Regions from separate parts of the Zhihengliuella alba genome, predicted to be linked through region 1. Evidence: riboswitches for the same ligand, from Rfam matches in the RefSeq annotation. Region 1 holds a riboswitch; each other region holds the start of a gene.
The links. A riboswitch is a leader RNA that binds a small molecule or an ion and turns the genes downstream of it on or off. The one in region 1 is predicted to bind S-adenosylmethionine.

Region 2: it holds a riboswitch for S-adenosylmethionine, as region 1 does, so the genes downstream of both, ABD784_RS10325 (flavin reductase family protein) here and acs (acetate--CoA ligase) in region 1, are expected to answer to the same signal.
Region 3: it holds a riboswitch for S-adenosylmethionine, as region 1 does, so the genes downstream of both, ABD784_RS06560 (bifunctional o-acetylhomoserine/o-acetylserine sulfhydrylase) here and acs (acetate--CoA ligase) in region 1, are expected to answer to the same signal.
Region 4: it holds a riboswitch for S-adenosylmethionine, as region 1 does, so the genes downstream of both, ABD784_RS12525 (methylenetetrahydrofolate reductase) here and acs (acetate--CoA ligase) in region 1, are expected to answer to the same signal.

The regions. Positions count from the first base shown of each region.
Region 1 is NZ_BAABCJ010000006.1:65,349-72,534, forward strand. It holds gene ABD784_RS11830 (aliphatic sulfonate ABC transporter substrate-binding protein) at 1-733, shown strand, start outside; gene ABD784_RS11835 (ABC transporter permease) at 737-1,666, shown strand; gene ABD784_RS11840 (hypothetical protein) at 1,683-2,282, opposite strand; SAM riboswitch class I at 2,421-2,524, shown strand; gene acs (acetate--CoA ligase) at 2,530-4,599, shown strand; gene ABD784_RS11850 (hypothetical protein) at 4,618-4,878, opposite strand; gene ABD784_RS11855 (ArsR/SmtB family transcription factor) at 4,972-5,961, shown strand; gene ABD784_RS11860 (hypothetical protein) at 6,029-6,415, opposite strand; gene ABD784_RS11865 (DNA-3-methyladenine glycosylase 2) at 6,471-7,186, opposite strand, start outside.
Region 2 is NZ_BAABCJ010000005.1:152,087-159,272, forward strand. It holds gene ABD784_RS10290 (M18 family aminopeptidase) at 1-89, shown strand, start outside; gene ABD784_RS10295 (transglycosylase family protein) at 402-1,166, shown strand; gene rpsF (30S ribosomal protein S6) at 1,496-1,801, shown strand; gene ABD784_RS10305 (single-stranded DNA-binding protein) at 1,847-2,455, shown strand; gene rpsR (30S ribosomal protein S18) at 2,519-2,758, shown strand; gene rplI (50S ribosomal protein L9) at 2,776-3,237, shown strand; gene ABD784_RS10320 (hypothetical protein) at 3,314-3,664, opposite strand; SAM riboswitch class IV at 3,854-3,972, shown strand; gene ABD784_RS10325 (flavin reductase family protein) at 4,024-4,545, shown strand; gene ABD784_RS10330 (hypothetical protein) at 4,561-4,998, opposite strand; gene ABD784_RS10335 (DUF1801 domain-containing protein) at 5,009-5,479, opposite strand; gene dnaB (replicative DNA helicase) at 5,942-7,186, shown strand, end outside.
Region 3 is NZ_BAABCJ010000002.1:163,218-170,403, forward strand. It holds gene ABD784_RS06535 (glycine--tRNA ligase) at 1-663, opposite strand, end outside; gene ABD784_RS06540 (DMT family transporter) at 731-1,702, opposite strand; gene ABD784_RS06545 (RNA-binding S4 domain-containing protein) at 1,866-2,108, shown strand; gene ABD784_RS06550 (alpha/beta hydrolase) at 2,145-2,801, opposite strand; gene metX (homoserine O-acetyltransferase MetX) at 2,845-4,107, opposite strand; gene ABD784_RS06560 (bifunctional o-acetylhomoserine/o-acetylserine sulfhydrylase) at 4,104-5,498, opposite strand; SAM riboswitch class IV at 5,615-5,732, opposite strand; gene ABD784_RS06565 (VOC family protein) at 5,898-6,545, shown strand; gene ABD784_RS06570 (hypothetical protein) at 6,672-7,186, shown strand, end outside.
Region 4 is NZ_BAABCJ010000006.1:196,877-204,062, reverse strand. It holds gene ABD784_RS12540 (cystathionine gamma-synthase) at 1-856, opposite strand, end outside; gene ABD784_RS12535 (O-acetylhomoserine aminocarboxypropyltransferase/cysteine synthase family protein) at 853-2,256, opposite strand; gene metE (5-methyltetrahydropteroyltriglutamate--homocysteine S-methyltransferase) at 2,432-4,786, opposite strand; gene ABD784_RS12525 (methylenetetrahydrofolate reductase) at 4,863-5,840, opposite strand; SAM riboswitch class I at 5,927-6,041, opposite strand; gene ABD784_RS12520 (sirohydrochlorin chelatase) at 6,276-7,186, shown strand, end outside.

The DNA.
Region 1 (7,186 bases):
GACCGCGGGGTCCGCGGCCCTGCTGGCCCGGGCCAACGGCGCACCGATCAAGACGATCGCCCTGTACTCGCAGCCGGAGTGGTCCGCCATCGTCACGCCCGAGGGCTCCGACATCGAATCCGTCGAGGATCTGAAGGGCAAGAAGGTCGCGGCCACGAAAGGGACCGACCCGTACTTCTTCCTGGTGCAAGCGCTCCAGGCCCACGGCCTGACGGTCGACGACGTCACGATCGAGAACCTGCAGCACGCCGATGGCTGGGGCGCGCTCAACAACGGTTCCGTCGACGCGTGGGCGGGGCTCGACCCGATCATGGCCGGTGCCGAGGAGGAGGGCGCCCAACTGGTCTACCGGAACCTCGACTTCAACACGTACGGGTTCCTGAACGCCACGGAGGAATTCCTGGAGAACGAGCCCGAGTTGGCTCAGGCCGTGGTCGACGCATACCAGAAGGCTCAAGAGTGGGCCGCGGAGAACCCGGAGGAGACGGCGCAGATCCTGGCCGAGGAAGCCGGTCTCGAACAGCCCATCGCGGACAAGGTCATCCTGGAGCGCTCGAACCTCGACGTCGATCCGGTCCCAGGCGAGGCCCAGCGGGAGGTCCTCGAGGCCGTCGGACCGATCTTCGTCGAGATCGGGGACGTGTCCGAGCAGGCCAGCATCGACGAGGCGGTCGACACGCTGTTCGAACCGTCGTTCGCGGAGGATGCCGACGCCTCCACCCTCAAGGAGTAGGGCATGAGCGCCTCCTCCGAAACGCAAGACCACCGGAGCAACCAGGTCTATGGCGGTACAGCTCACGTCTCCGTGGGCTCGTACGGGTCCAGCGCGGCGGGGTCAGGTGACACCCCCGAGGCCTCCGGCGTCGCACCGCAGACGGGCGCGGCGTCCGGACGCCCGCGCCGGCAGCTGCTGAACACTGCGGGAGGGCGCGTGCTGGTGGGCCTCATCGTGCCCGTCGCCATGCTGGCCGCCTGGTACGTCACGACGGCCGCCGGACTCTTCTCCCCCGTTCAGCTCCCCTCGCCCGCATCGGTCTGGAGCGCGGCAGACGAGCTGGTCCACCGCGGCGAGCTGTGGAATCACATCGGTATCTCGACGCAGCGCGTGCTCCTCGGGTTCGGCATCGGTGGGTTCCTGGGTCTGGCTGTCGGTTCCCTCGTCGGCCTGTCCCGGATCGCTGACGCCTTGTTCAGCCCCACGATCGGCGCGTTCCGTGCCGTCCCCTCACTGGCCTGGGTGCCTCTGCTCATCCTCTGGATGCAGATCGGCGAGGACTCCAAAGTCACGTTGATCGCCATCGGCGCGTTCTTTCCGGTCTTCACCACCGTGTACCTGGCGTTGCGGCACGTCGACCGGAACCTGATCGAGGCGGCCCGGGCCTTCGGCCTACGCGGTCTTCAATTGCTGACCACGGTCCAGCTGCCCGCCGTCGTTCCCTCGATCTTCTCCGGACTGCGATTGGCCTTGGCCCAGGCATGGCTGTTCCTCGTCGCGGCCGAGCTCATCGCTTCTTCGATGGGTCTCGGTTTCCTGCTGACCGACTCCCAGTACAACGGACGCACGGACCGGCTGCTCCTGGCGATCGTGCTGCTGGCGGTCATCGGCAAGACCTCGGACGCGCTCCTGGGACTTGTGGAACGCTGGGCCATCAGACGCTGGGCGTGAAGGCCTCCCTCGACGGCTATCCGGCCGGTGCCGCGTTCCGGCGGAACTGGATGACCGCCAGCACGAGGAGCGTCGCCGGCGGCACGATCCGTACCGCCCAAGCCAACGCCGACCCGTCCAGCAGGAACAGAGGGCCGTCGAGGGCCACGACGATGTCCTCGGCGACCTTGGGCAGGGCGACGACGACGAAGGCGACCCCCGTGCCGAGCATCAGCAATCGATGGCGCAGGATGAGCGCCCAGAGGATGAGCTGAACGATCAAGGCCATGACGAGATGCCCGGTCACCACCGTCGCCCCGACGGCGACGGCACCCACTTGCCATGCGGTTCGGCGGAAGTCGGGGAAGCGGCGCGACGTGAGCAACACCGCCGCCGCAGCCAGCAGCGGTACGGCCATGAGGATCAGGGAGGTCCAGAAGGCCCAGCCCAGGGCCTCCGGGGTCGGGGTGGAGCTTCTCAGGACCATCATCCACGCGAGACTCGGCAGATAGGCCACGCCGAAGATCACCAGCAAGCGCGCCACGAAGGCATCGTCCTGGGCGGTCGCGGGCGGCGGGAACGACGGCGTGCGGCTCCCCTGCCCGTTCGTCGCGTCATTCAGCATCGGCTTCCCCATGCCCCGAGTCTGCTTCCCGCCGCACGGGAAAGCCACCCCCGCACCGATCACGGTTCCGTTCCGATCTCCTCCATCACATTGTTGCGCGCGAGGTCACCGGTTTTGCGCCCCGTTCGGTCACGGCGTTTAGTGGTGGGGAACCCATCCCGAGCGGCCGAGAGATCTGGCTCGACGACGCCGCAGCAACCACCGGGGACCGCGCCAGCGGGACCGGACGGTGCTACCGCCAGGACCGATGGAGATGAGCATGAGCGCTTCAGCACCCCACGCCGTCGTACCCGCGAGCCACGCCGCGGGCCGTGCAGCGTACCCGCACCCCGCCCGGCCCCGCACGGAGGCCGAGGCCGCCGAGCAGGAATGGACCGAGGCCGAGCGGCTCGCCCACTGGGACGCCGTGGCCCGCCGCCTCGACTGGGCCGAGCCGTGGCACACCACGCACACCTGGGTCCCGGCGGACCCGGAGACCAGGCGCGGACCGCAGATCTCCTGGTACGACGGCGGCCGGCTCAACGCCGCGGTCAACTGCGCGGATCGGCATGTGGCGGCCGGGCGCGGCGACAAGGTCGCGCTGCACTTCGAGGGCGAGCCGGGCGACCGCCGGACCATCACCTACGCCGAGCTGACCGAGCGGGTCTGCCAGGCGGCCAACGCGCTCGAGGAGCTCGGCATCGGCCAGGGGGACCGCGTGGTGATCTACCTGCCCGTGCTCGTGGAGACCGTGGTCATCACCCTGGCGTGCGCACGCATCGGCGCCGTCCACTCCCTGGTCTTCGGTGGGTTCTCCGCCGAGGCGCTGAGGTTCCGGGTCGAGGACACGGGGGCGAAGCTGCTGGTCACCACGGACGGGCAGTTCCGCCGCGGCCGCGCGGTGCCCGTGAAGGAGAACGCGGACGCCGCCGTGGCCGGGGAGAACAGCATCGAGCACGTCCTCGTGATCGACCGCACGGGTCTGGCCGACATCCCGTGGACGGAGGGGCGCGATGTCTGGTGGCACGACGTCGTCGACCGGCAGCCGCGCACCCACACGGCCGAGGCGTTCGATTCCGAGGCGCCCCTGTTCATCATGTACACCTCCGGCACCACGGGGAAGCCGAAGGGGCTGGTGCACACCACCGGCGGCTATCTGGTCAACGCCAGCTGGTCCCACGAGTTCCTCTTCTCCCACCCCGACCCCGCCCGGCGCGAGCGGGACGTGCACTGGTGCACCGCCGACCTGGCCTGGGTCACTGCGCACACCTACGAGATCTACGGGCCGCTCTCCAACGGCGTCACCCAGGTCATCTACGAGGGGGTGCCGAACGCGCCGCACCCCGGCCGTCATTTCGAGATCATCCAGCGCTACGGCGTGACCAGCTATTACACGGCGCCCACCCTGGTCCGCTCGCTCATGGGCTGGTTCCCGGACGGCGTCCCGGCCGACTACGACCTCTCCTCCATCCGCCTGGCCGGGACCGTCGGCGAGGCCGTGAACCCCGAGGCCTGGCGGTGGCTGCGCGCGCAGGTGGGCCGCGACTCCCTGGTGGCGGGCGATCCGGCCGCCGGCATCCCCATGGTGGACACCTGGTGGCAGTCCGAGTCCGGGGCTACGGTCCTGTCGCCGCGACCGACCGACACGACGTTCAAGCCGGGATGCGGCACGCGGCCGCTGCCGGGCGTCGCCACGGACGTGGTGGACGACGACGGTCGCCGGACGCCGCCGAACGTCCAGGGCAGCATCGTCCTCACCCGGACCGGACCGTCGATGGCGCGGACCGTGTGGGGCGACCCCGAGCGCTACTACGCGTCCTACTGGGAGAAGTTCGTGGAGCAGGGCTGGTTCCTGGCCGGCGACGGCGCCAAGCTGGACGACGACGGCGACGTCTGGATCCTCGGGCGGACCGACGACGCCCTCAACGTCTCCGGGCACCTGCTCTCGACCATCGAGATCGAGTCGGCGCTGGTCTCCCACCCCGCGGTCGTGGAGGCCGGCGTCTGCCCCACCGCCGATCCGAAGACGGGGCAGGCGGCCACGGCGTTTGTCGTCCCGGTCGACCAGTCGCTCGTCGGCGGCCCGGGCTCGGGCACCGCGGAGGCCCTCCCCTCCGCGGCGCGGCGTGCCCTGGTCGAGGAACTCCGGGCGCACGTGGCCCGCGAGATCGGGCCGATCGCCAAGCCGCGCGACGTCGTGTTCGTCCCCGACGTGCCGAAGACCCGCTCCGGCAAGATCATGCGCCGGCTGCTGACCCAGCTGTTCGAGGGCACACCGCTCGGGGACACCACCAGCCTGCAGAACGAGCCCTGCATCCCGGAGCTGCGGCGGATCTGCGGCCCGGAGTAGGTCGGCGCGGGCGGCGGATCACATCCGCCCGCCGGTCTGGACCCAGTACGTCCGGAGGTTCTCCTCCTTGATCCGCAGGTACTCGCTCTCCTGCGCGGCGGCCCGCTCCCAGTTCACCCGGTAGAAGCGGGCGATCGCGCGGAGGGCGCCGAGCACGCTGCGGGCCGGGCTTCTGCGGTCCGGGGTTCTGCGGTCTAGGCTTCTGCGGGGTGGGGCGCTGCGGACCGAGGCCCGGGCGGTCTTCGTCTGCCATGATCCGAGGGTGCTGTTCGTCGTCATGGACTCAGCGTCCGCGCCGCGGCCGAGGGTCGCCACGATTCGGTCCACACCGAATCGTCGGGCGTCGGGATGGCTGGGCCTACGCTGATGCACATGCACATCAGACTGACGGCCGAGGACCTCACCAAGATCCGTTTCGAGTCCTCGCCCCTGTGGGAGGCCGCCGCCAGCATCCGTGCCCTGCAACGCCAGCCGGCCATCCACCGGCCATGGATCGAGGCGACCACATCGGCTCTGGCCGCGTCCACGGAGCCGCACAAGTCGCGCCACCTGGACATCTTGACCACGCTCGTGCGTCCACGGGGCTACATGGCGGACGCTCTGACGCCCACGCCGAGTCGCCAGGGGACCTTCGCCGACTCGCTGGCCGACGTCGCGGCCGTCGACCACGAGGTCTGGCGGGAGAGCCTCGCGTATCTGCGCGGTCACGAACCGACGCCGCGCATCCTGGCGACCCTCGATCTGCTGGAACGGGACCTGCCGGCCGGCCTCGAGATGATCGTCGAGGCCCTGGCCTGGTACTGGGAGATCGCCCTCGAGCCATGGTGGCCGCGCCTGCGCTCCCTGCAACTGGAGGACATCGACTGGCGGCTGGCGCAGATCTCACGGAACGGCATGGCCGAGGTCCTGAAATCCCTGCACCCGAGCGTCGTCCCCACACCCGACGGCCTGGACATCGTGCGCGGGTGCGACGCGACCGGCCACCCCGATCCGGGTGCCGGGCTGATCCTCGTTCCGAACGCGTTCATCTGGCCGGAGACGCTCGTGCTGAACGTCGCCCCGTTCGTGCCGACGCTGACCTACGCCCCGCGCGGCGTCGGGCGCCTGTGGGAGTCCGCCCCGTCGTGCCCCGACGCACCGTTGGCCAAGCTCCTCGGGCGGACGCGGGCGCAGATCCTCGCCCAGCTCGACGTCCCGATGACGACGACGCAGCTGGCCTGCGCGCTGGATCTGGCGCCGGCGACGGTCAACACCCACCTCAAGGTCATGTCGGAGGGCGGCCTGGCCGAGTCCCTCCGCACCGGGCGCGAGGTCTTCTACCGTCGCGCCGACGTCGGGGAGAGCCTCCTCGCGAGACGCTGAACCGGTCCGCGGGCAGGAGCGGCCTGCTCTGGCTGGGGCGTCCAGCGACGGCGGAAGCCAAGCCCGTTCAATCCGCGTCGCTGCGCTCCTCGGCCCTTGCCCGCTCCGCACGCTCGAGCGCTTGCCGCCAGAAGCTGAGCCCCATGAGGTACGCGATGACGAGCGTGAGGGCGCCCAGGAGAATGTTCCAGAGGCCCGGGTCGCTGCCCGCGATGAACGACGCCGCGATCGCGACGGCGAACGGCAGCAGCAGTCCGTCGCCGGCGCGGAGCCCGGGTCCAGCGAACCGCTGCCGGATTCCCCGGTCGGTCGACGGCGGCACCACGATGACGGCCACGGCGAGCGCAGCGACGACGAAGACGGCGATCTTCCCGAGGGTCGGCGTCAGCGCGATGGCCGCCATGGCGACTGCGTAGGCCGCGCTCGAGGCGTACCGGTAGGCGTCGGTCGACATGTCTCCCCTTCGTAGAAGCGCCACCCACGCTACCGCAGGACGGCCTGTCCGGGCTTCAGCGCGTGGACTCCTCCGGGACCGCGTAGGCCTCCGAGGCCCAGAGGTGGAGCAACGCATAGGTACGCCAGGGACTCCAGCGGGCGGCGTGGGCGGCGGCCTGCCGCGGCGTCAGTGGACCCGCACCCAGCGCGCCCGCGAGGGCTCTACGGGCCACCAAGTCCCCGGAGATGAAAGTGTCGGCATCGCCGAGGAGCCGGACGGCCAGGTACTCGGCCGTCCACGGTCCAATGCCCGGCAGCGCCAGCAGCGCGGCCCGGGCTTCCCCGGGTGGGAGCGCATCGAGGCGGAAGCCCTCCGACCACGCCGCGACGACTCCGGCCAGGGTTCTGGCGCGGGCGCCGGTGATGCCGACCGCCTGCTGAAGCTCCGCCGCCTCGAGGCCGGCGTACCGTTCGGGCCCGGGGAACGGCACCAGTCCCAGCCCTTCCCCGGAGTCCCGACCGCGCCCCGCCCCCGGGGAGTCCCCCGGCGCCCCCGACGCCGGGTCGGGGCGAGCCGCGGCGACGAACCGCCCGGCGAACGTCCGGCAGGCGGCCAGCGAGACCTGCTGTCCCAGCACCGCTGTGACGACCGCCTCGAACTCGTCGACGCACCCGGTCACACGCAGCCCGGGCCGCTCCGCCAGCAGCGGCGCGAGCACGGGGTCGGCGGCCAGGGCGGTCCGCGCCGGTCCCAGGTCGTCCTCCAGCCCGAACCACCGCGCCACCAGCC
Region 2 (7,186 bases), on a different contig from region 1:
TGCTGTCGATGCACTCGGCGCGCGAGCTGTGCGGCGTGGCCGACCCGTGGCGTCTGGCCCGGGTGGCGGCACGGTTCTTCGCCGACTGAGCGCCCCCGCGAACAGGGCCGGCCTCGCGTGCGCGCGAGGCCGGCCCTGTCCTTCTGTGTCCTGTGCGCGAGTTCTTATGCGCGAGCTGGAAGCCCCGTGTGAATCCCCGCCTGGGCTTGACCCGCCCGACCGTCGTGACCGTATCGTTATTAAGTCACGTTTTGGTAACTGCCTCTCGGGCGCCAAAACAGGAACGACCCGTATCCCAGATCGTCCACGGGTCGACGAGCCCTGAAGCCTATTCGGACGCCGGACGATCGCGCACTGATGGCCGGGGACGGTCTGAGCGTAGGGATGGCCCTGGAGAAACTGTGATCCAGAAGAACAAGAACACCAAGAACTTCTCCCGTGCCGGCCTCGCCGGCGGCGCAGCGGTCCTCGCGCTGGCAGCGGCCGGCGTCGCGGCCGTGCCGGCCAACGCAGCCTCCACGTCCACCTGGGACTCCCTCGCGGCCTGCGAGTCGGGCGGCGACTGGTCCATCAACACGGGCAACGGCTACTACGGCGGCCTGCAGTTCAGCATGAGCACGTGGCAGGCCTTCGGCGGCACCGGCAACCCGGCCGACGCCTCCAAATCGCAGCAGATCGCCGTCGCCGAGAAGGTCCTCGCCTCGCAGGGCTGGGGCGCATGGCCCGCCTGCTCCGCCGAGCTGGGGCTCTCCGGCACCGAGGCCTCCACCAGCAGCGACATCCAGGTCGAGGCCCAGGCCGAGTCCGAGCCGACCCAGCAGGAGTCCAGCCAGGCCGCAGAGGCCGAGGCCGAGGCCCAGGCTCAGGCCGAGGCGGAGGCGGCCGAGGAGCAGGCCGCCGCTGAGGCGCAGTCCAGCGCCAAGCACCGCGCCGAGGGCCCCGCGTCCACCGAGAAGGCCGCCGGCGGCGCCGGCAAGCACGTCGCCGAGGTCAAGGCGGAGGACTCCGGCGAGGACCACGAGGTCGCCGCCGGCGAGACGCTGGCGACCATCGCCGAGGAGCACGGCATCACCGATTGGCGCGCGATCTTCGCGCTGAACACCGACGTCGTGGCCGATCCCGACGTGATCTACGTCGGCGAGACGCTCGACCTGCCGGTCAAGTAGCACCGGCCGATCACCGGGCCGGCCCCGCCGGACCGTGACCCGGGGCTTGCCCCGATCCCTGTGGCGGACCGCTTCCGAGCGGTCCGCCACAGTCGTGTCCGAGGGGGTCCCCGCGGCCGTCGTGCGCCCCACCGGCCCGGACGCGGGCGGGGTGCCCCGGACCTGTTGTCCACACCTCACCCCGTCCGTCCCGGAGGCGGCGCCGCGTCCGGTAGGATGGTGGAGGTTGTTTTTGCCCGCCCGCACATCGGGCGCGGCGTCCGACCAACGCAAAGAACCTCCTGTTACGGAGAGACCGTGACCGTTTAGCCCAAAGGAGGTGGGTTCACATGCGTAATTACGAACTTGCGGTGCTGATCGACCCTGAGGTCGATGAGCGTACCGTCGAGCCGACTCTCGAGAAGTTCCTGAATGTCGTGCGCAACGATGGCGGGACCATCGACAACGTCGACATCTGGGGCCGTCGCCGCATGGCTTACGAGATCCAGAAGAAGTCGGAAGCGATCTACGCTTTCGTCAAGTTCACGGCAACCCCGGCGACCTCCGCGGAGCTCGACCGCCAGCTGTCTCTGAACGAGAACATCCTGCGCGTCAAGATCTTCCGCCCGGAAGAGCCGAAGGCCGAAGCGAAGTAATTCGCCTCGAGTCTGTATCAGAAGAACCGATAGTCAGGAGACGTCATGGCAGGCGAAACCGTGATCACGGTCGTCGGTAACCTCACCGGCGACCCGGAACTGCGTTTCACTCCGTCGGGTTCCGCGGTGGCGAACTTCACCATCGCCTCCACCCCGCGGACGTTCGACCGGCAGACCAACGAGTGGAAGGACGGCGAAACGCTGTTCCTCCGCGGATCGGTCTGGCGCGAAGCCGCTGAGAACGTCGCCGAGACGCTGACCAAGGGCATGCGCGTCATCGCCCAGGGCCGGCTGAAGTCGCGTTCTTTTGACACCAAGGAAGGCGAGCGGCGCACCGTCATGGAGCTGGATGTCGACGAGATCGGCCCCTCCCTGCGCTACGCCTCGGCCAAGGTCACCCGCACCCAGCGCAATGCTGGCGGCAACCAGGGCGGCTTCGGCGGCGGCAACCAGCAGCAGGGCGGCTTCGGCGGGAACCAGGGTGGCGGCTTCGGCGGCGACTCCGGTTTCGGCGGCGGCACGGCTGCACCGGCCGGTGGCAATGGCGGCGGCTGGGCAGCGCCCGGCGCCGACAGCAACCCGTGGTCCACTCCGTCGGGCGGCAATGCCGCCGGTGGCGGCTGGGGCCCGGGCAGCGACGAACCGCCTTTCTAAACACTCACTATTCACCATCCCGCAGAAGACTCTGCGGGCTCCATAGAAAAAAGGAGCTCCACGATGGCTAAGGCTGATATCCGTAAGCCCAAACCAAAGTCCAACCCCTTGAAGGCCGCTGACATCACCGTCATCGACTACAAGGACGTCGCACTGCTGCGCAAGTTCATCTCCGATCGCGGCAAGATCCGCGCTCGTCGGGTGACGGGCGTGAGCGTTCAGGAGCAGCGCAAGATCGCGCAGGCCATCAAGAACGCCCGCGAGATTGCCCTGCTGCCCTACTCCGGCGCTGGCCGCGGCTAAGGGAAGGGACCCACAACATGGCAAAGCTCATTCTGACCCACGAAGTGACCGGTCTCGGCACCGCAGGCGACATCGTCGAGGTGAAGAACGGTTACGCCCGTAACTACCTTCTGCCGCGCGGCTTCGCCGTCACCTGGTCCAAGGGTGGCGAGAAGCAGGTCGAGTCCATCCAGGCCGCTCGCGAGGCTCGCGCCGTCGCGTCGCTGGAGGAGGCCAAGGAGCTGGCTGCGAAGCTGGCCTCCAAGCCGGTGAAGGTCCAGGTGAAGACCGGCGAGTCCGGTCGCCTGTTCGGCACCGTCAAGGTCGACGACATCGCGAAGGCCGTCGAGGCCGCCGGCCTCGGCTCCATCGACAAGCGCAAGGTCGAACTGCCGGAGCACATCAAGTCCACCGGCAACTTCGAGGCCACCGTGCGCCTGCACGAGGACGTCTCGGCGACCATCGCGCTGCAGGTCGTCCCGGCCGCCAAGAAGAAGTAGTCCGCGCGGCAGCAGCCGCTCGAGTGCTTCAGCGCCACGAGGCCCCATCCCTTCGCGGGGGTGGGGCCTCGTCGCTTTAACGGCGTCGTGCCGCCAGCCAGGCGAGGAGCCAGCCGGCCTCCACGGCCGCGTCCGCCAGGTAGATTCGGCGGATGCGCCCGGTCGACCCGTAGTAGAGGTCCACCAGCCCATAGGCCAGAGCGGAACCGATGCCGAGGCGGCGGGCCGTGCGGCGTCCCTCATCGCTCGGCGTCGAGCGCAGCAGGGCGTAGCCGACGGCGACCGAGAAGCCCGCGACCGTCTGGACGAGCCAGCGGTCCGCCTTGGGTCCGGTGACGGCCACGAAGCTGCGGTAGTGGACCAGCGGCCAGAGCCCGGCCGCCAGATCGAAGAGTCCGTGCGCCGTCGACAGCCGGATCCGTGCCATGGTGCCTCCAGTTCCCCGCTCGCACCGGGCCGGGCGGCTCCGGTGCGGCCACCCTAGCGCGCGGACCTCGTCGGCGGTACGCCTGTGCGGCCCCGTGCCCGGCGCGCCCCGGTCCCGTGTGTCGCCAGCTTGCGGAATGTTGCGTCCGTCGTTGTCACAGATCCTTCCCCGCACGTAGCGTGGGGAGCGAATCAAGAGATTCAACGTCAAGCCCTGGCTCGTTGAACGGCAACCCTCCCATTGCGGTAGTGGGGTGCTCCAGGTGATGATTCGGCCTTCCGGAACACGCCGGTGGGCAAGTACCGCGTCGCAGCCCGGCCCCTCCCGGCCGGATGGGCGCATGATCACAGGCGGTGGCCATGACTGCACCCGAATCCGACCTCTCGACCGATCTCTCCGCGGGCGCGCTGCGGCAGGCGTTCGCGCGGCATCCCTCCGGCCTGGCGGCCCTCTGCGCCGTCGTCGACGGAGAGCCGCAGGGGATCGTCGCCTCCTCCTTCACGGTCGGCGTCTCCCTGGACCCGCCGCTGGTCCTGTTCGCCGTGCAGAAGAGCTCGCGCACCTGGCCGAGGATCCGCGCCGCGCAGCGCATCGGTGTCTCCGTCCTGGGCGCGACGCACCGGGACGTGTGCCGGCAGATCGCCGCGCGGGACGGGGACCGTTTCGCCGGCGTGCGCTTCGAGTCGAGCGACGCCGGTGCCCTCTTCCTGCACGAGGCGGCGCTCTGGCTGGACTGCAGCATCGACCAGGAGGTCGACGCGGGCGATCACGCGGTGGTCATCCTCCGCGTCCACCGGCACGCGGCCCACGAGGGGCTCCACCAGCCCCTCGTCTTCCACGACTCGGACTTCGCCACGCTGGGCGCGCCCGCCTACGCCTGACGCGGGCGGCCGCCCTCAGCGGTGCTGGATGTCGTCCACCAGCCGCTTGGCGTCCGCCAGCCCCACGCCGGTGTCGCGGCGGACCTTCCTGATCGCCTCGACGACCTTGCCCTGCTGCACCAGGCTCACCACGGCGGCGTAGTCGGCCTGGCCCGCGGGACGGGTGGCGGGCACGGCGCCCGCGCCGGCCTGGGCGGTGGGGTCGTCCACGGGAGCCGTGGGGGTGCGCTGGGCCGTGGGCATCCGCTGCTGCGTCTCGTGGCGCACGCGCTCGGCCTCCCGGCGCTGCTCCTCGCGCTGCTGGACCCATTTGGCGTTGAGCCGCTGGATGTACTGCTCTTCCTCGCTGAGCTGCCCGGTGGTCGTCCGGCTGAAGACGTACCAGAGCGCGCCGACGATCCCGACGAGGACGGCGATGACGATGAGTGCTTCGAGGAGCCCGAGCGAGAACATGCTGTCCATCCTAGGCGCGTGCGTCGGCGCGGGCGCCGCCGTCGGGTCGGCGGTCCGGTGCCGGGCCGTCCGGCCCGCCGCCCGCATGCTCGTAGCCCTCCTGGACCAGCTGCCGGAGCACGTCCAGGTCGACGTCGTCGAGCTTGTTCACGTAGAGGCAGGACACCCCGCGGCGGTGCTTGCCGAGGCGGGAGAGCCAGCGCTCCGACTCCTCGCTGCCGGTGAGGACGTACAGGGCCAGATTAGCCCGGCGGGGCGAGAATCCGACGGCGGGCGCGTCGCCCTCGCGGCCGGTGGCGTACCGGTAGTGATAGGCGCCGAAGCCGACGATCGAGGGCCCCCACATGACCGGTTCCTCGCCGGTGGCCGAGCCGAAGAGCTCCAGCAGCGTCTCGGCGTCGGCGCGCCGCCGCGGGTGGTCGACGCCGGACACGAAGGACCGGGCATCGACGGAGGTGGGGCGCATCACGGGCTCCGGCATGGCACCAGTATTCCAACGGGGCCCCGCCCCCACAAGAGCGCGCCCGCCGGAGCGCTCCACCCGGTGGGCGCGGCTGTGGAGAATCAGGGCTCTGCTGTGGATAACGCCGGCGAAAGTGGCGCAGCGCACGGGCCATTAGGAGCCTCAAGTGCTGTATCAACGTTCACGAACTCGCCGGAACTTTAAGTTCCCCACAGCCATGTATAAGTAAACGGCCTAGTCAGAGTGGCTTGGGAACAGATCTTTCCCGACAATCCACAGGCGTGTCCCCAGTGTGTTCACATGTCCACCGGCGATCCCCACAGGTTGTCCACAAACCCTGTGGATAAGTGACTTGGAGGGGTCCCCCCTCGGGTCTACTCTTACGGGGTCACGGGCGTACCCTGGCGGAGTCGACGGCCCCGCCGACGTCGCGTGACGGGCGCGATCGAGCGCCCCGACGGGCATGGTGAAAGGACTTCGGTGGCTCTGGCACGAACGGATGTAGAGGAGAGCGGCAGCGCCGAGTTCGGCCGCACGCCCCCTCAGGACATCGTGGCCGAACAGTCCGTCCTCGGCGGCATGATGCTCTCCAAGGACGCCATCGCCGACTGCGTGGAGGTCCTCCGCGGGCAGGACTTCTACCGTCCGTCCCACGAGCTGATCTACGAGGCCGTGATCGACCTGTACGGCCGCGGCGAGCCGGCCGACGCCGTGACGGTCGCGGACCTCCTCACCAAGCGCGGGGACATCAGCCGCGTCGGCGGCCCCGCCTACCTGCACACGCTGATCCAGTCCGTGCCCACCGCGGCCAACGCCGGCTTCTACGCGGAGATCGTGCGGGAGCGGGCGGTCCTGCGCCGCCTGGTCAACGCCGGCACCAAGATCGTCCAGCTGGGCTATGCGCAGGACGGCGAGGTGGACGCGATCGTCAACGAGGCCCAGGCCGAGGTCATGTCCGTCGCGGAGCGCCGCGGCGCGGAGGACTACGTCCCCCTGCGCGACATCATCGAGGGCACCGTGGACGAGATCGAGTCCGCCGGAAGCCGCGGCGAGGGCGTCATCGGCGTCCCGACCGGCTTCTACGAGCTCGACGAGCTGACGCAGGGCCTGCAGGGCGGCCAGATGATCGTCGTCGCGGCCCGTCCCGCCGTCGGCAAGTCGACGTTCGCCCTCGACTTCGCGCGGTCCGCGGCCATCAAGAGCAACATGACCACCGTCTTCTTCTCGCTCGAGATGGGGCGGAACGAGATCGCCATGCGCCTCCTCTCCGCGGAGGCGAGCATCGGCCTGCAGGACCTGCGCAAGGGCACGGTCAAGGACGAGCAGTGGGCCAAGATCGCCAGCACCATGGGCAAGCTGAACGACGCCCCGCTGTACATCGACGACTCGCCCAACATGTCGCTCATGGAGATCCGCGCGAAGTGCCGGCGCCTGAAGCAGAAGCACGATCTGAAACTGGTGGTCCTCGACTACCTGCAGCTGATGAGCTCCGGCAAGCGCGTCGAGTCCCGCCAGCAGGAGGTCTCCGAGTTCTCCCGTGCCCTCAAGCTCCTCGCCAAGGAGCTCGACGTGCCGGTGATCGCCCTGTCGCAGCTGAACCGTGGCTCAGAGCAGCGCACGGACAAGAAGCCCATGGTCTCCGACCTCCGCGAGTCCGGCTCGATCGAGCAGGACGCCGACATGGTCATCCTGCTCCACCGCGAGGACATCTACGACAAGGAGTCC
Region 3 (7,186 bases), on a different contig from region 1:
GGGCGCCGTGAAGAACTCGATCTCCATCTGCTCGAACTCGCGGGTGCGGAAGATGAAGTTGCCCGGCGTGATCTCGTTGCGGAACGCCTTGCCGATCTGGCCGATGCCGAACGGGGGCTTCTTCCGCGCGGCGTTGAGCACGTTGTTGAAGTTCACGAAGATGCCCTGGGCGGTCTCCGGGCGCATGAAGTGCAGGCCGGACTCGCTGTCCACGGGGCCGAGGAACGTCTTGACCAGCCCGGAGAACATCTGGGGCTCGGTGAACTGACCCTTGGTGCCGCAGTCGGGGCAGGCGATCTCGCTCATGCCGTCCTGGGGCTGGCGGCCCTTCTTCTCCACGAAGGCCTCGATCAGGTGGTCCTCGCGGTGGCGCTTGTGGCACTGCGTGCACTCGACCAGCGGGTCAGTGAACGTCGCGACGTGGCCGGAGGCCTCCCAGACGGCCTTGGGCAGGATGATGGAGGAGTCGAGGCCCACCATGTCCTCGCGGCCGCGGACGAAGTGCTGCCACCACTCGCGCTTGATGTTGTCCTTCAGCTCGGTGCCGAGGGGCCCGTAGTCCCACGCGGAGCGGGAGCCGCCGTAGATCTCACCGGCCTGGAAGACGAATCCGCGCCGCTTGGCGAGGGAGATGACCTGATCGAGCTTGGACTGCGGTGCCATTCTTAAACTCCATTACCTGCGTGGCCGCTGGTTGCGGTCCGCGATGGGAACAATACGAGAGACCACCCTAGCGGAAACGCAGTCCCGCCCTCGGTGCGGAGGCGATGACGACGGCGACCAAGGCCAGGGCCGTGCCGAGCACGGTCGCGAGGTCGATCCGGGCCCCCGCGACGGGCGCGACGAGGTCCATCGCCAGCGAGCCCGCGAGCTGCCCGGCGATCAGGCCCAGACTGGTGACGAGCACTCCGAACCAGCGCACCAGGACGGCGCCCGCGGCGATGAACACGATGCCGAGCAGCCCGCCCGTGTACATCCACCACATGCCCGGGAGTGGCGCCGGCGCCCCCGTGAAGGGCAGCGCGACGAGGAACGCCGTGACCAATGCCGCGGAGCCGACCGCGAAGTTGAAGAAGGTCGCGGGCAGCGGATTGCCGTAGAAGCGGGTCTGCGTGCCGTTCATGGCCTGCTGGAAGCCCGTGAGCACGCCGGCCGTCAGCGGCAGCAGCATCGGCCCGATCGTCGCCCAGGAGACGCCCGTGGCACTCAGCGTGGGCCAGACCGCCCAGACGACGCCGGCGAGTGCGAGCATCCCGCCGACGAAACGCTCGGTGCTCACCGGGCGCGGCCCGCCGGGTCCGAAGCCGATCCGGTCGGCGACGATCCCGGAGAGGATCTGGCCGGCGACGTTGGCTACCGTGAAGAGGGCCACGCCCAGGAGTGTGACGGCCAGGCCCTGGCCGAGCACGAAATAGGCGCCGCCGATGCCGGCGAGCATGTACCACCAGGGGAAGTGCCCGTCGCGCACGTGCCCGGGCATCTCCCGGAGGCCCCGCCGACCCACCGGGGTGAGGACGACGACGGCGGTGAGCAGGATCAGTCCGGTGCCGAAGGAGACGACGGCGGCGGCCAGCCCGCTGCCGGTCTCGGCGGCCAGGGCGCCGTTGACCCGGCCCTGGAGCGGCATCGCCGCGCCGGCGACGAGCGCGGCGGTGACGCCGACGGGCAGCGGCAGGGCGCGCTCGTTCCGCGGGGCCGTCATGCGGCGCTGTCCCGGCCGTGCGGCCCGGCGGCACATCCAACCGGGCCGGCGGCGGGGCGCCGGGCCGGTGCGGCAGCGGATCCGGGGTGCCGAGTGGTCCGGGTGTGCTGGGCGGACGGGACGGTCGGTCTCAGTTCGTTCGGCACGCCTACACTGTATAGCCATGACCGACAACGAGCCCGCAGTGATCTCCCTCCGCGACGAATCCATCCGCCTGGGCCAGCTGCTCAAGCTCGCCAGCCTCGTCGAGGACGGGGTGGAGGCCAAGAGCGTGATCGAGGACGGGCACGTCCTGGTCAACGGGGAGGTCGAGACCCGCCGGGGCCGCCAGGTCCGCAACGGGGACACGGTGGAGGTCGCCGGCGAGCGGATCGTCGTGGCCGCCGAGACCGACGCCGCCGAGTAGGGCCCGCGGCCGGGAGGCGCGTCCGCCGCGCGGTCCTCAGCGGCGCGCGTCCGCCGCGAGGACCTGGTGCCGCAGGAACTCGGAGACGTGGCCCATCTCCGGAGGGTTGATGCTGTGCGCCAGGCCCGTGTAGAGCATCTTGGTGGCCGCGGTGTGCTCCTGCGCCCAGCCCGTCGTGTACTCGACCAGCGGCTCGGCGATGATCTGGTCGATGTCGCCGCGCCCCCAGAACAGCGGCGGCCGCTGCTCCCGCAGGGCGGCGTCGTCGAAGTAGTCGCCCTCGGCGGGGATCGCGAATCCGGACAGTCCCACGACGGCATCGGCCAGGTCCGGGCGGCGGCGCAGCACCGACGTGGCCACGGCCATGCCCATGGAGAACCCCAGCAGCGTCACGGAGCTGTGCCGCGCCCGCACGCCCTCGAGCCAGCCGATGACGTCGTCGACGGCGCGCGCGACGCGGTCGAACGAGTAGTCGGGCTCGTTGAGGAGCGGGAACCAGGTGAAGCCGGGTCCCAGGGCGTGCGGCGCGCGGACCGAGGCGAGCGTGAACTCCTCGGGGAGCATCGGGGCCAGGCCGATCAGGTCGCGCTCGTGCGAGAGATAGCCGTGGAACAGGACGAGCAGCGGCGTGTCCGCGCGCTGCTCGTCCGGCCGGTTCCATACGACGGTCGGGTTCCAGGTGGAGGTCGTCATGGCGCCATTCAATCAGGTCGTCGCATCGGGCGGGTCCCCGGACTCAGGCGAGGACCGTGGCCCGCAGCGCCTCGGAGAGCTGCGGCGCGTCCGTCAGGAAGGCGTCGTGCCCGATCGGCGAGTCGATGTACTGCACCGGGCCGCACCCGGGGAGCAGGCGGGCCAGCTCCTCCGACTGGGACGGCCAGTAGAGCCGGTCGCTGGCCACAGCGGCCACGAGGAAGCGGATGTGCCCCAGACCGGCCAGCGCCGCCTCGACGCCGCCCCGGCCCCGCCCGACGTCGTGGCTCATCAGCGCCTCGGTGATGTTCAGGTACGCGTTGGCGTCGAACCGACCGGTCAGCTTCCGGGCCTGGTGGTCCAGGTAGCTCTCGACCTGGAACCGGCCCCGCCGGCCCGTCACGGCGCCGAGCGGGTCCTCGTCGCCCTGGGGCAGGCGGTCGAAGCGGGCGGCGAACTCCGTGTCCGAGCGGTAGGTGATGTGGGCCAGGCGCCGGGCGATGCCCAGCCCCTCCACCGGCCCCTCCCCCAGGGTGCCGGGCGCGCTGTAGTAGTCGCCGCCGTGGAACCCGGGATCCAGGCGGATGGCGCGCGTCTGGATCTGGGCGAACGCGATCTGCTCGGCCGACGACGCCGCCGTGGCGGCCAGCACCGCGCACCCGCGGACGCGGTCCGGGAACGTGGCCGCCCACTCGAGGGCCCGGGCGCCGCCCATGGACCCGCCGAGGACCGCGCGCCAGGCGTCGATCCCCAGGGCATCCGCGAGGCGTGCCTCGAGCCGCACGGTGTCCCGCAGGGTCGTGAACGGGAAGCGCGAGCCCCACGGCCGCCCGTCCGGGTCCGGGCTCGACGGCCCGGTGGTACCGGCGCAGCCGCCCAGCACGGCCGGGGCGACGACGAAGTAGCGGTCCGTGTCGACGGTCCGGCCCGGGCCCACGAAGTCGTCCCACCAGCCGGGAAGCTCGGTGGCTCCCCGGGACACGTGCGTGTCCCCGGTGAGGGCGTGCAGGACGAGCACGGCGTTGGAGGCGTCCGCATCGAGGGTGCCCCACGTCTCGTAGGCGATGTCGACGGATGGCAGCGCGCCGCCGGTCTCGAACTCGAAGGCGCCGGTGCGCAGCGTCTGCAGGACGCCCTCGGACCCTGTCGCCGGGCCCGGCTGCGACCGACCGTCCGGACGCGTCCCGACGGTCGATGTCGGCGCCTCCGCTCCCTGCCCGGGGGCCGTGACCGCGCCGGGAACCGCCCCGGGGGCGCCGGTCCGGCGCCCCCGGGGCTCGGTGATCGTCTCGATGCCGCTGGTCACTTCACCGGTGCCTCGGCGCCGGCCGCCGCCGTCGTCGTGTTCGAGGACGCCGCACCGGCGGCGCGGAACCCGGCCTCGAGGTCGGCGAGGATGTCCTCGACGTGCTCGATGCCGACCGCGATCCGGACCAGGCCGGGCGAGACGCCGGCGGCGCGCTGCTCCTCCTCGCTGAGCTGCGCGTGCGTGGTCGACGCCGGGTGGATGACGAGGGAGCGGACGTCGCCGATGTTGGCGACGTGCGAGTGCAGGGAGAGCCCGTCGACGAAGGCCTGCCCGGCCTCCGCGCCGCCGGCCAGCTCGAACGCGATGACCGCGCCCGTGCCGCGCGGGCCGTACTTGCGGCCGCGCTCGTACCAGGGGCTGGACGGCAGGCCCGCGTACGCGACCGAGAGGACGTCGTCGCGCCCCTCGAGCCACTCCGCGACGCGCTGCGCGTTGGCCACGTGCCGCTCCACGCGCAGGCTCAGGGTCTCCAGGCCCTGCGCGATCAGGAAGGCGTTCAGCGGTGCGACCGCGGACCCGAGGTCGCGCAGCAGCTGCACGCGGGCCTTGAGGATGTAGGCCAGGTTGGCCCCGAGTGCACCGCCGACGCCGAGGTCGCGGGCGAACACCAGGCCGTTGTAGGACTCGTCCGGGGTGTTGAAGCCGGGGAACCGCTCCGGGTCGGCGGCGTAGTCGAACGTGCCGCCGTCCACGATCACGCCGGCGATCGCCGTGCCGTGCCCGCCCAGGTACTTGGTGGCCGAGTGCACGACGACGTCGGCGCCCCACTCGAGCGGGCGGATCAGGTAGGGGGTGGCCAGGGTGTTGTCGACGATCAGCGGGACGCCGACCTCGTGGGCGATCGCCGAGATCTCCTCGATGTTGAGGACGTCCTGGCGCGGGTTGGACACCACTTCGCCGAAGAACGCCTTGGTGTTCGGGCGGACCGCGGCGCGCCAGGCGTCCAGGTCGTCCGGGTCGGCCACGAAGGTGACCTCGAGTCCGAACTTCTTCAGCGTGTGCTTGAGCAGGTTCTGCGTGCCGCCATAGAGCGTGGGGCTGGCGACGATGTGGTCACCGGCCTCGGCGACGTTGAGCAGGGCGTAGGTCGTGGCGGCCTGGCCCGAGGCGAGCAGCAGCGCGCCGACGCCGCCCTCGAGGTCGGCGATCCGCTGCTCCACGGCGTCCTGCGTCGGGTTGCCGATGCGCGTGTAGATCGGCTCCAGCTCGGCGAGCGCGAACCGCGCGGCGGCGCTCTCCGCGCTCGGGAAGACGAACGACGTCGTCTGGTAGATCGGCAGGGCCCGGGCGCCCGTCGTCGGATCCGGCGTCTGGCCCGCGTGGATCTGGCGGGTCTCGAAGGCCCATGCTGCGGACTGGGTGGACGGCGTGGTGTTCTGCTCTGACATGTTGTTCCCCTCTGTGTTCCGGGGTCCGCCCGCACTCCCGCTGTGCCGTGCCGACGCCGAGGGGGCGAAGGCCGCCGGACGGTAACGGTCCGGCGGGTACAGCAGATGGGAAGGCTTTCCCGCGCTTGCCCCGCATCGTTTTCGAGCGGAGCCGGGTCTTCACCCGGGGCACCCCACCGCGAGTGTGAGGGTTGCCGGCCAGCAAACCGGGGTTTCACGCTGGCACTCATGACCTTGGTCCCCAAGTTTCGACGAAGAGGAGCCGCCGTGCAAGCCCGGTCTCAACAGCCCGACACACAGCCCGGCGCGGCCTCGGGACAGCCTCCTGCCGCGGCGTCCGGCGGCAAGTAAGGGCAGCCTAATTTCGAGACGTCCATCACATAGTGCCATCATGAGGACATGATGAGGTTGGACCATGTTTCCTATGCTTGCGGCCCTGACGGCCTGACCGCCACGGCCGACCGGATCGCTCGAGAACTCGGCATCGAATCCGTCAAGGGAGGAGTCCATCCTCGCTTCGGAACCAGGAACGTCATCTTCCCGCTGCGCAACAACCAGTACCTCGAGGTCGTCGAGGTCCTGGCCCATCCGGCGAGCGACAAGGCACCGTTCGGCCAGGCCGTCCGGGCCCGCTCGGAGATGGGCGGCGGCTGGATGGGCTGGGTCGTCGCGGTGGACGACCTGGTCCCGTTCGAGGAGCGCCTCGGCCGCAGTCGGGTACCGGGGAACCGGAAGTTCCCGGACGGCCAGGAGCTGACCTGGCAGCAGATCGGCATCAAGGGCCTGATCGCCGATCCCCAGGTGCCCTACATGATCCAGTGGGACGAGGGCACCGAGAAGCTGCATCCCTCGCAGGCCGTGGAGCGCCCAGAGGGGCAGATCGCGCAGATCTGCATCGCCGGGTCGCGGGACCGCGTGCGGGACTGGCTCGGCCGCCCGGAGCAGTCGCCGCTGGGCGACGTCACGGTCGACTGGCAGGCGCCGAACGGCGCCCCGGGCATCCTGTCCGTGTCCTTCATGACGCCGCACGGCCTGGTCACGCTCTAGAGCCCGCGCCGGGGCTCATCCCCGGCGGGCTCGCACGGCGACCGGTCCGGCTCTGGCGCGGAGCGGCCGGCAGGACTAGATTCGCCGCAGAAGAAGGCGGCGGCAGACGCAGGGGGGCGTAGGCGCATGGGGACCACCGAATCGACTCGCAGAGGGCTCGGCACGACGGCGGTCGATGCCGTCGCTGCGGCGGCCGTCTCGCCGTCCGGGCGCGGCGGGCGGCGGGCTCCCCGGCGCTCCGCCCGGTCCGTCGGGAGCCGACTGCTCGGGCCGCTCCTGGCGGCCGCGGTGCTCTGCGGAGTGGGCGCGTGCGCGCCCCCGGCGGAGCCCGCACTGGCCCTGCTGGACACCCCCGCCTCGACCCAGGAGATCCCGGACCAGATCCTCGAGGCCGGCTTCATGGAGCCCGCCTCGATCCGCTTCGCGGGAGCGGACCAGGACGGCATCGAGTACTACCTCGGCCGCTCGAACCAGGCCGACGAGGTCTGCGTCGCGATCTTCTCCCCCGAGCGGACCTACGAGTTCTCGGGCGGTTGCGCCCCGCTCGAGCCCGAGACGTTCGCCCTCGTGCAGGCCGTGACGACGCCTCCGCGCGTCGCCCACCTGGTCGCGGACGGCTACACCCCGCCGGCCGAGGACGG
Region 4 (7,186 bases), 130 kb from region 1:
GGTACAGCACCTGCTCCACGCCGGGCTGCTCCTGCGCCCACCGGGCCACGCGCAGCGCGTTGGCCCCGTGCCGCTCCATGCGCAGCCCGAGGGTCTTCAACCCGCGCGCGGCCAGGTACGAGTCCTGGGGCCCGGCGACGGCGCCACCGGCGAACTGCTGGTAGCCAACCGTCTCCGCCAGCGCCCTGCCGCGGAACTGCCCGTCGCGGACGACGACGGCGCCGCCGAGGACGTCCGAGTGCCCGCCGATGTACTTGGTGGTCGAGTGGACCACCACGTCCGCGCCGAGCGCCAGCGGCCGCTGCAGGTAGGGCGAGGCGAACGTGTTGTCGACGATGAGCAGGGCGTCCGCGGCGTGCGCGACCCGCGCCCACCCGGCGACGTCCGCGATGGACAGCAGCGGGTTGGACGGCGTCTCCAGCCAGAGCACCGCGGTCCGCCCGGGCTGCACCGCGGCGGCGACGGCGCCGAGGTCCGTGATGTCCACGGCGGTGTTGGTGACGCCCCACGGGCCCAGCAGGTGGTTGACCAGCCGGTTGGTGCCGCCGTAGCCGTCGCCGCCGAGCACGATGTGGTCGCCGGGCCGGAGCACCCCGCGCAGCAGCGCGTCCTCGGCGGCCAGTCCGGAGGCGAAGGCGAACCCGGCGGCCCCGCCCTCGAGGGCGGCGAGCTGGGTCTGGAAGCCGTCCCGGGTCGGGTTGGAGCCGCGCGAGTACTCGTGGCCGGCGCGCAGCACGTTGATGCCGTCCTGCACGAACGTGGAGGTCTGGTAGATCGGCGGGATGACCGCGCCGGTCAGCGGGTCCGGCTCCTGGCCGGCGTGGATGGCCGTGGTGTTGAATCCGGGGGTGCTCACGAGGCCACGCGTCCTTCCTGTGGGTCGAGGTCGCCGGCGCGGGCCGCGTCGACGGTCAGCAGCGCCTGATCCAGGTCCGCGACGAGGTCCTCGGGCTCCTCCAGCCCGATCGACACCCGGACGGTGGTCTCGGCGATGCCGGCGGCGGCGCGCTGCTCCCGCGTCATGCGGCAGTGCGTCATCGCGGCCGGGTGCGCCACCAGGGACCGGGTGTCCCCGAGGTTGGCGACCAGCTTGAACAGGCCCAGGGCGTCGATGAAGCGGCCGACGGCGTCCGGGTCCCGGTCCGGATCCACGGCCAGGTCGAAGGCGAACACGGAGCCGGCCCCGCGCGGGTAGTCGCGGGCGGCGATGCGCGCCGTCGTCGACTCCGGGTCCGTCCCGGCCAGGACGGCCGGGTGGTGGACGCGTGCGACGGCGGGGTGCCCGGCCAGGTGCGCGGCCACGGCGCGGGCGTTGGCCCCGTGCCGGGCGACGCGCAGATTCAGGGTCTCGATGCTGCGCAGGATGCTGGCCGCGGCGTCGGGTGCGAGCGCCGGGCCGAGGTCGTGCAGGTACTTGCTGCGCACCAGGGCGGCGAACGGGCAGGACGCGTAGCGCTCCACCAGGGACGCGCCGGCCCCGCTGCCGGCCGCGTAGCGGGCCTTCGGGGCGGCGAGCTGCTGCCACTTGGCCGGGTCCGCGGCGAAGTCGAAGCGGCCGCCGTCCACCACCACGCCCGCGAGCGCGCTGCCGTGCCCGCCGAGGAACTTGGTGGCCGAGTGCACCACGATGTCCGCGCCGTGCTCCAGCGGCCGGTAGAGCACCGGCGTCGCGAGCGTGTTGTCCACGACCACCGGGACGCCGGCCGCGTGGGCGATCTCCGCGATCGCCGGCACGTCGGCCAGCTCGGCCAGCGGGTTGGTGATCGACTCGAGCAGCACCGCCCGCGTCCGCGGCGTGATCGCCGCGCGCCAGGCGTCCAGGTCCTGGTGGTCCACGAAGTCCACCCGGTACCCGAAGTCCGCGAACGTGTCCGTCAGCAGGTCCAGGGTGCCCCCGTAGAGCTGGCGGGCGGCCACCACGGTCCGTGGGCCGCCGTCGTGCCCGTCCGCCCCGGCGCGCTCGGCGTCGCCGCGGCCCAGGAGCGCCAGGAGGGCCAGGGCGACGGCGGACTGGCCGCTCGCCAGTGCGACGGCGGCCGTGCCGCCCTCGAGCTCGGCGACGCGCTGCTCCAGCACGGCCACGGTCGGGTTGCCGGTGCGCGAGTAGGTGAAGCCCGGCTTGGTGAGGGCGAACATCTCGCGGGCGTCGGCGTAGGACGGGAACTCGTAGGCGGTGGTCTGGTGGACCGGGACCGCCACGGGGAAGTGCGGTCCCGCGGGGGCGTACCCGGCGTGGATGGTGGTGGTCGAACTCATGGAAGGGGCTCCTTAGGTCCTGAGTTCCCGCAGCCGGCGGGCCGCGGCGGGGGATGGAACGGGGGTGCGGGGTGCGTCCGGCCCCGGGGAGGGGCCGGACGCACGCGATCCGCGGGGGAGGCCCGGCGGGGGCCTCCCGAGGGCGGCTGGCCGGGGCCGGTTAGGCCGGGACCGGTTAGGCCGGGACCTCGGCGAGCAGCGAGGCGCGGGCCGACTCGGTGGCCGCGACCACGTTGCGCAGGGACTCGACGGTCTCCTCGTAGCCGCGCGTCTTCAGGCCGCAGTCCGGGTTGATCCAGAGCTGCGCCACCGGCACGTTGGCCAGGGCGGTGCGGATGAGCGACTCGACCTCCTCCGTGGAGGGCACGCGCGGGGAGTGGATGTCGTAGACGCCCGGGCCCACGCCGCGGCGGTAGCCGAATTCGGCCAGGTCCACCGCGACCTCCATCTTGGAGCGGGCCGCCTCGATGCTCGTGACGTCCGCGTTCAGCCCGTCGATGCCGGCGATGACCTCGCCGAACTCCGAGTAGCAGAGGTGCGTGTGGATCTGCGTCTCGGTGCGCACCCCGGAGGTCGCCAGCCGGAAGGAGTCCACGGACCACTTCAGGTAGGACGGCTGGTCGGCGGCGCGCAGCGGGAGCAGCTCGCGCAGGGCCGGCTCGTCGACCTGGATCGCCGCGATGCCGGCGGCCTCGAGGTCCGCGATCTCGTCGCGCAGGGCCAGGGCCACCTGGTCGGCGGTCTCGCCGAGGGGCTGGTCGTTGCGGACGAAGGACCACGCGAGGATGGTCACCGGGCCGGTGAGCATGCCCTTGAGCGGCTTCTGCGTCAGGGACTGCGCGTAGCTGATCCACGGCACCGTGAACGCCTCCGGGCGGGTGACGTCGCCCCAGAGGATCGACGGGCGGGTGCAGCGGGAGCCGTAGGACTGGACCCAGCCGTTCTCCGTGGCGGCGAAGCCGTCGAAGTTCTCGGCGAAGTACTGGACCATGTCGTTGCGCTCCGGCTCGCCGTGCACCAGCACGTCGAGGCCGAGGTCCTCCTGGAGCCGGACCACGCGGGCGATCTCGTCCTTGAGGAACTGGTCGTACTGCTCGGCCGTGATCCGGCCAGCGCGGAACTCGGCGCGGGCCTTGCGGACCTCGCCGGTCTGCGGGAAGGAGCCGATGGTGGTGGTCGGCAGGTCCGGCAGGTCCAGGCGGGCGCGCTGGGCCTCGGCGCGCTCCTCGGCCGGGGCGCGGTCGATGTCCTGCGCGGTCAGCGCGGCCTGGCGCTGGCGGACCGACTCGACGCGGGTGCCGGCGAACGCCGCACGGTGGGCGATCGCCGCATCGGAGGCGGCGACCTCGGACTCCACGGCGGCGGGGCCGCCGACGAGCCCGCGGGAGAGCGTGAGGACCTCGGCGACCTTCTGGTCGGCGAACGCCAGCCACTCCGGCAGGTGCTCGGGCAGGTTCTGCTCCAGGGCGACATCGTGCGGGACGTGCAGCAGCGAGGTGGTGGTGGCCACGGACAGGCCGCCGGCGGCCGCGGCCTCCAGCTCCACCAGGGTCTTCAGCGAGGCGGAGAGATCGTTGCGCCAGATGTTGCGGCCGTCGACGATGCCGGCGACGAGGCGGGTGGCGCCGAGTTTCGCGAGCTGCTCGGTGGTCGGCAGTGCGCCGCGGATCAGGTCGGCGTGGACGGCCTCGACGCCGGTCGCGGCCAGCGCCGCGAGGCCGGAGCCCGGGGCGGCGATGTCGCCGGCGGTGCCGTACCCGGTGGTGACGAGCAGCGACGGGCGGGCGGCGCCGTCGTACTCCCGCTCGCCGGCGATGGTCCGGTACGCGCGCTCCGCGAGGGGGACCAGGGCGCTGCCACGCTCGGTGACCAGGCCCGGCTCGTCCAGCTGCACCCACTCGGCGCCGGCGGCGCCCAGCTGGGCGATGATGCCGCGGTAGGCGGCGACGACGTCGTCCAGGCGGTCCAGCGGGTCGAAGCCCTCGGGGGCGCCCTCCTCCGGCTTGGACAGCAGCAGGTAGGTCACCGGGCCGACGAGGACCGGGCGGAGCGTGTTGCCGCGGGCCGACTGGCGCTTGACGATCCCCGCGAGGCGGTCGGCCAGCGGGCGGAAGACCGTGGTGGGGCCGATCTCGGGGACCAGGTAGTGGTAGTTCGTGTCGAACCACTTGGTCATCTCCAGCGGCTGGCGCTCCTTGTCGCCCCGGGCCAGCGTGAAGTAGGCGTCGGTGCCGACCTCGCCGTCGGTGCCGGCCAGGTCGGCGAAGCGCTGCGGCAGGGCGCCGAGGGCGGCCGTGGTGTCCAGCACCTGGTCGTAGAGCGCGAAGTCCGCCGGGATGGAGGAGTCGGTCGCGGAGAGGCCGAGGCCGACGAGGCGGTCGATGGTGCGGTCCTGCAGCTCGTGCGAGGCCGCGTCGAGGGCGGCCTCGTCGATGCGGCCGGCCCAGTAGGCCTCGACGGCCTTCTTCAGCTCGCGGTTCGGGCCGATGCGCGGGTAGCCGAGGATGGTGGCGGCGGGGAACGTGGTCATGGCGTGCTCCTTCGTGCGGGAAAGGGTGGTGCGGGAAAGGGATGTCGGTGGTCGGTGGGTGGTTCGGTGGCGGCGGTCAGGCGTTGGCGAGCCGGGCTGCGCCGACGAGCGCGTGCACGTCGCCGTAGTCGGCGCCGTCGCGGGCGTCGGTGATGCCGGCGCCGGTCAGGCCGAGGGCCCGGACCACGTCCAGGGGCCCGCGGGCGTCGTTGAAGGTGTAGAGGTGGAGCCCTGGCGCCCCGGCGTCGAACGCGGCCTGGGCCAGCCCGGCCGCGTGGTCGACGCCGATGCGGTGCCGCTCGGCGTCCGTGGCCGCGTCGGCCAGGCGGGCGCGCAGGCCCTCGTCCGGGGCCAGCCCGGAGAGCTCGCAGAGGCGCAGCAGCCGTCGCTCGTTGTTGACCGGCATGATGCCCGGGACGATCGGGATGGTGACGCCCGCGGTCCGCGCCGCCTCCACCAGCCCGGTGTAGTCGGCGGCGTCGAAGTAGATCTGCGTGATCGCGAAGTTCGCACCGGCGCGCTCCTTGGCGAGCAGCACCTCGACGTCGTGCCGGAAGGAGGGGGACTCCGGGTGGCGCGTCGGGTACGCGGCGACGCCGATCGCGAGCCGTCCGGCGCCGAGCGAGGCCGACCTGCGGTCCTCGACCTCCCGGATCAGCTCCACGAGGTAGCGCGCGAACGGCAGCTCGCCGTAGGCGGCCGGGTGGTCCGGGTCGGTGCCCTCCGGCTGGTCCCCGCGCAGGGCGAGGACGCCGCGGACGCCGAGCGCCACCAGGTGGTTGACCAGCCGGTCCAGCGAGTCGCGGGTCTCGCCCACGCAGGTCAGATGGGCCAGCGGCCGCAGCCGGGTGTGCTCGATCAGGTGGCCGATCAGCTCGATCGAGGCCCGGCGCCGCTCCGGCGTGCCGTTGTAGGTGACGGACACGTAGTCGGGGCCGCTCGCCTCGAGCTCCGCGACGACGTCCACGGCCCGGGCGCGGGCCTCGGCGTTGCGGGGCGGGTAGAGCTCGTAGGACAGCGCCGGGGGCGGCGCTGCGGTGTGGTTCAGGCTCATTCTGTCTCCTCGCATTGACGCGAAGGAGGAACGACGGCGCCGCACCGCAGCCCGGGGTGCCGGGCGGAGGGCGTGGCGTCGATGCGTCTCCATCGCTTCTGGCGGTAGCACCGTTCCGTCGTCGTCCGGCCGGGATGCCGGGGAGGCGGATGGTTGCTGCGGCGTCGTCGATCCAGATCTCTCGGCCGCTCTTGATGGGTGGTGCTCACCATGTAAGGGCCCGGCGCACCGGTCCGGCAAACACGGCCGCCCCGGGCGCTTCACAGTCGGGAATGTGAAAGCCGATGACGCTCGAATCGCAGTTGTGACGCGGAGAACCGGGGCCGAGGGGGACTCCGGCCGTCACAAAGAGCCCGTGTGACGGTTCGTGACCCGGCCCCGCGCCGACCCCACCCGGGTGCGGCCCGGGCCCGGATCGCTCGGTAGGTTGCACCCATGCAGCATCGAGATCCGCACCCGACCGCTCCGAGCCGAGGGCCCCGGGAGGACCCGCGCTGGGAGCCCCCGGCGCCCCACGCTGGCCTCCCGGCGTCCGGCGGGAACGGCCGGGGCGTCGTGCACGTCGTCGCGGTCGCCCACGGCACCGACTCCCCCGAGGGCCGCGGGATGATCGACGGGCTCCGCGCCGGCGTCGAGGACCGGCTGCGCCAGGCGCTCGCGGGCTCCGCCGTCCGGGTGCGGGTCCACGAGGCCTACGTGGACGTGCAGCAGCCGCGGCTGGGCGACGTCCTGGCGGCGCTGCCCGCGGGGGAGACCGCCGTGGTCCTGCCGATGCTCGTCTGCGACGGCGTCCACACCGTCCACGACATCGCCGACGCGGTCGTGCAGCGTCCCAGCACCGGGGCGCTGCCCCCGATCGCCGCCGGCGCCGCCGCCCTCCGGCTGGCGCGGGGGCTGGCCGCCCTGGTCCCCGCCGCCCTGGTCCCCGCCGCCCTGGTCCCCGCCGCCCCCGAGACCGGGCCCGCCGCCTCGGGCTCCCCTCCCACACCGGGCTCCCCTCCCACACCGGACTCCCCGGCCACGCTCGGCTGGTCGCCGGCGCCGGAGCAGCCCGCCGTGGTCCTGGCCGTCGCCGGCACCCGGCGGCCGGAGGGGCGGGCGCAGGCGCTGCGGCTCGCCGAGCTCGTCTCGGCCGTGCTCGGCTCCCGTGTCGAGGCGGCGTTCTGCTCGGCGGCCGAACCGCGGATCGGCGACGTCGTGAAGCGCCACCGGGACGAGGGACGCGAGGTCGCCGTCCTGAGCGTCCTGCTGGGCGAGGGGTTCTTCCAGGAGCGCCTCCGGGCGACCGGGGCACAGTACGTCAGCCCCCCGCTGCTGTCACCGGAGGCGTCATCCGCCGCCATGTT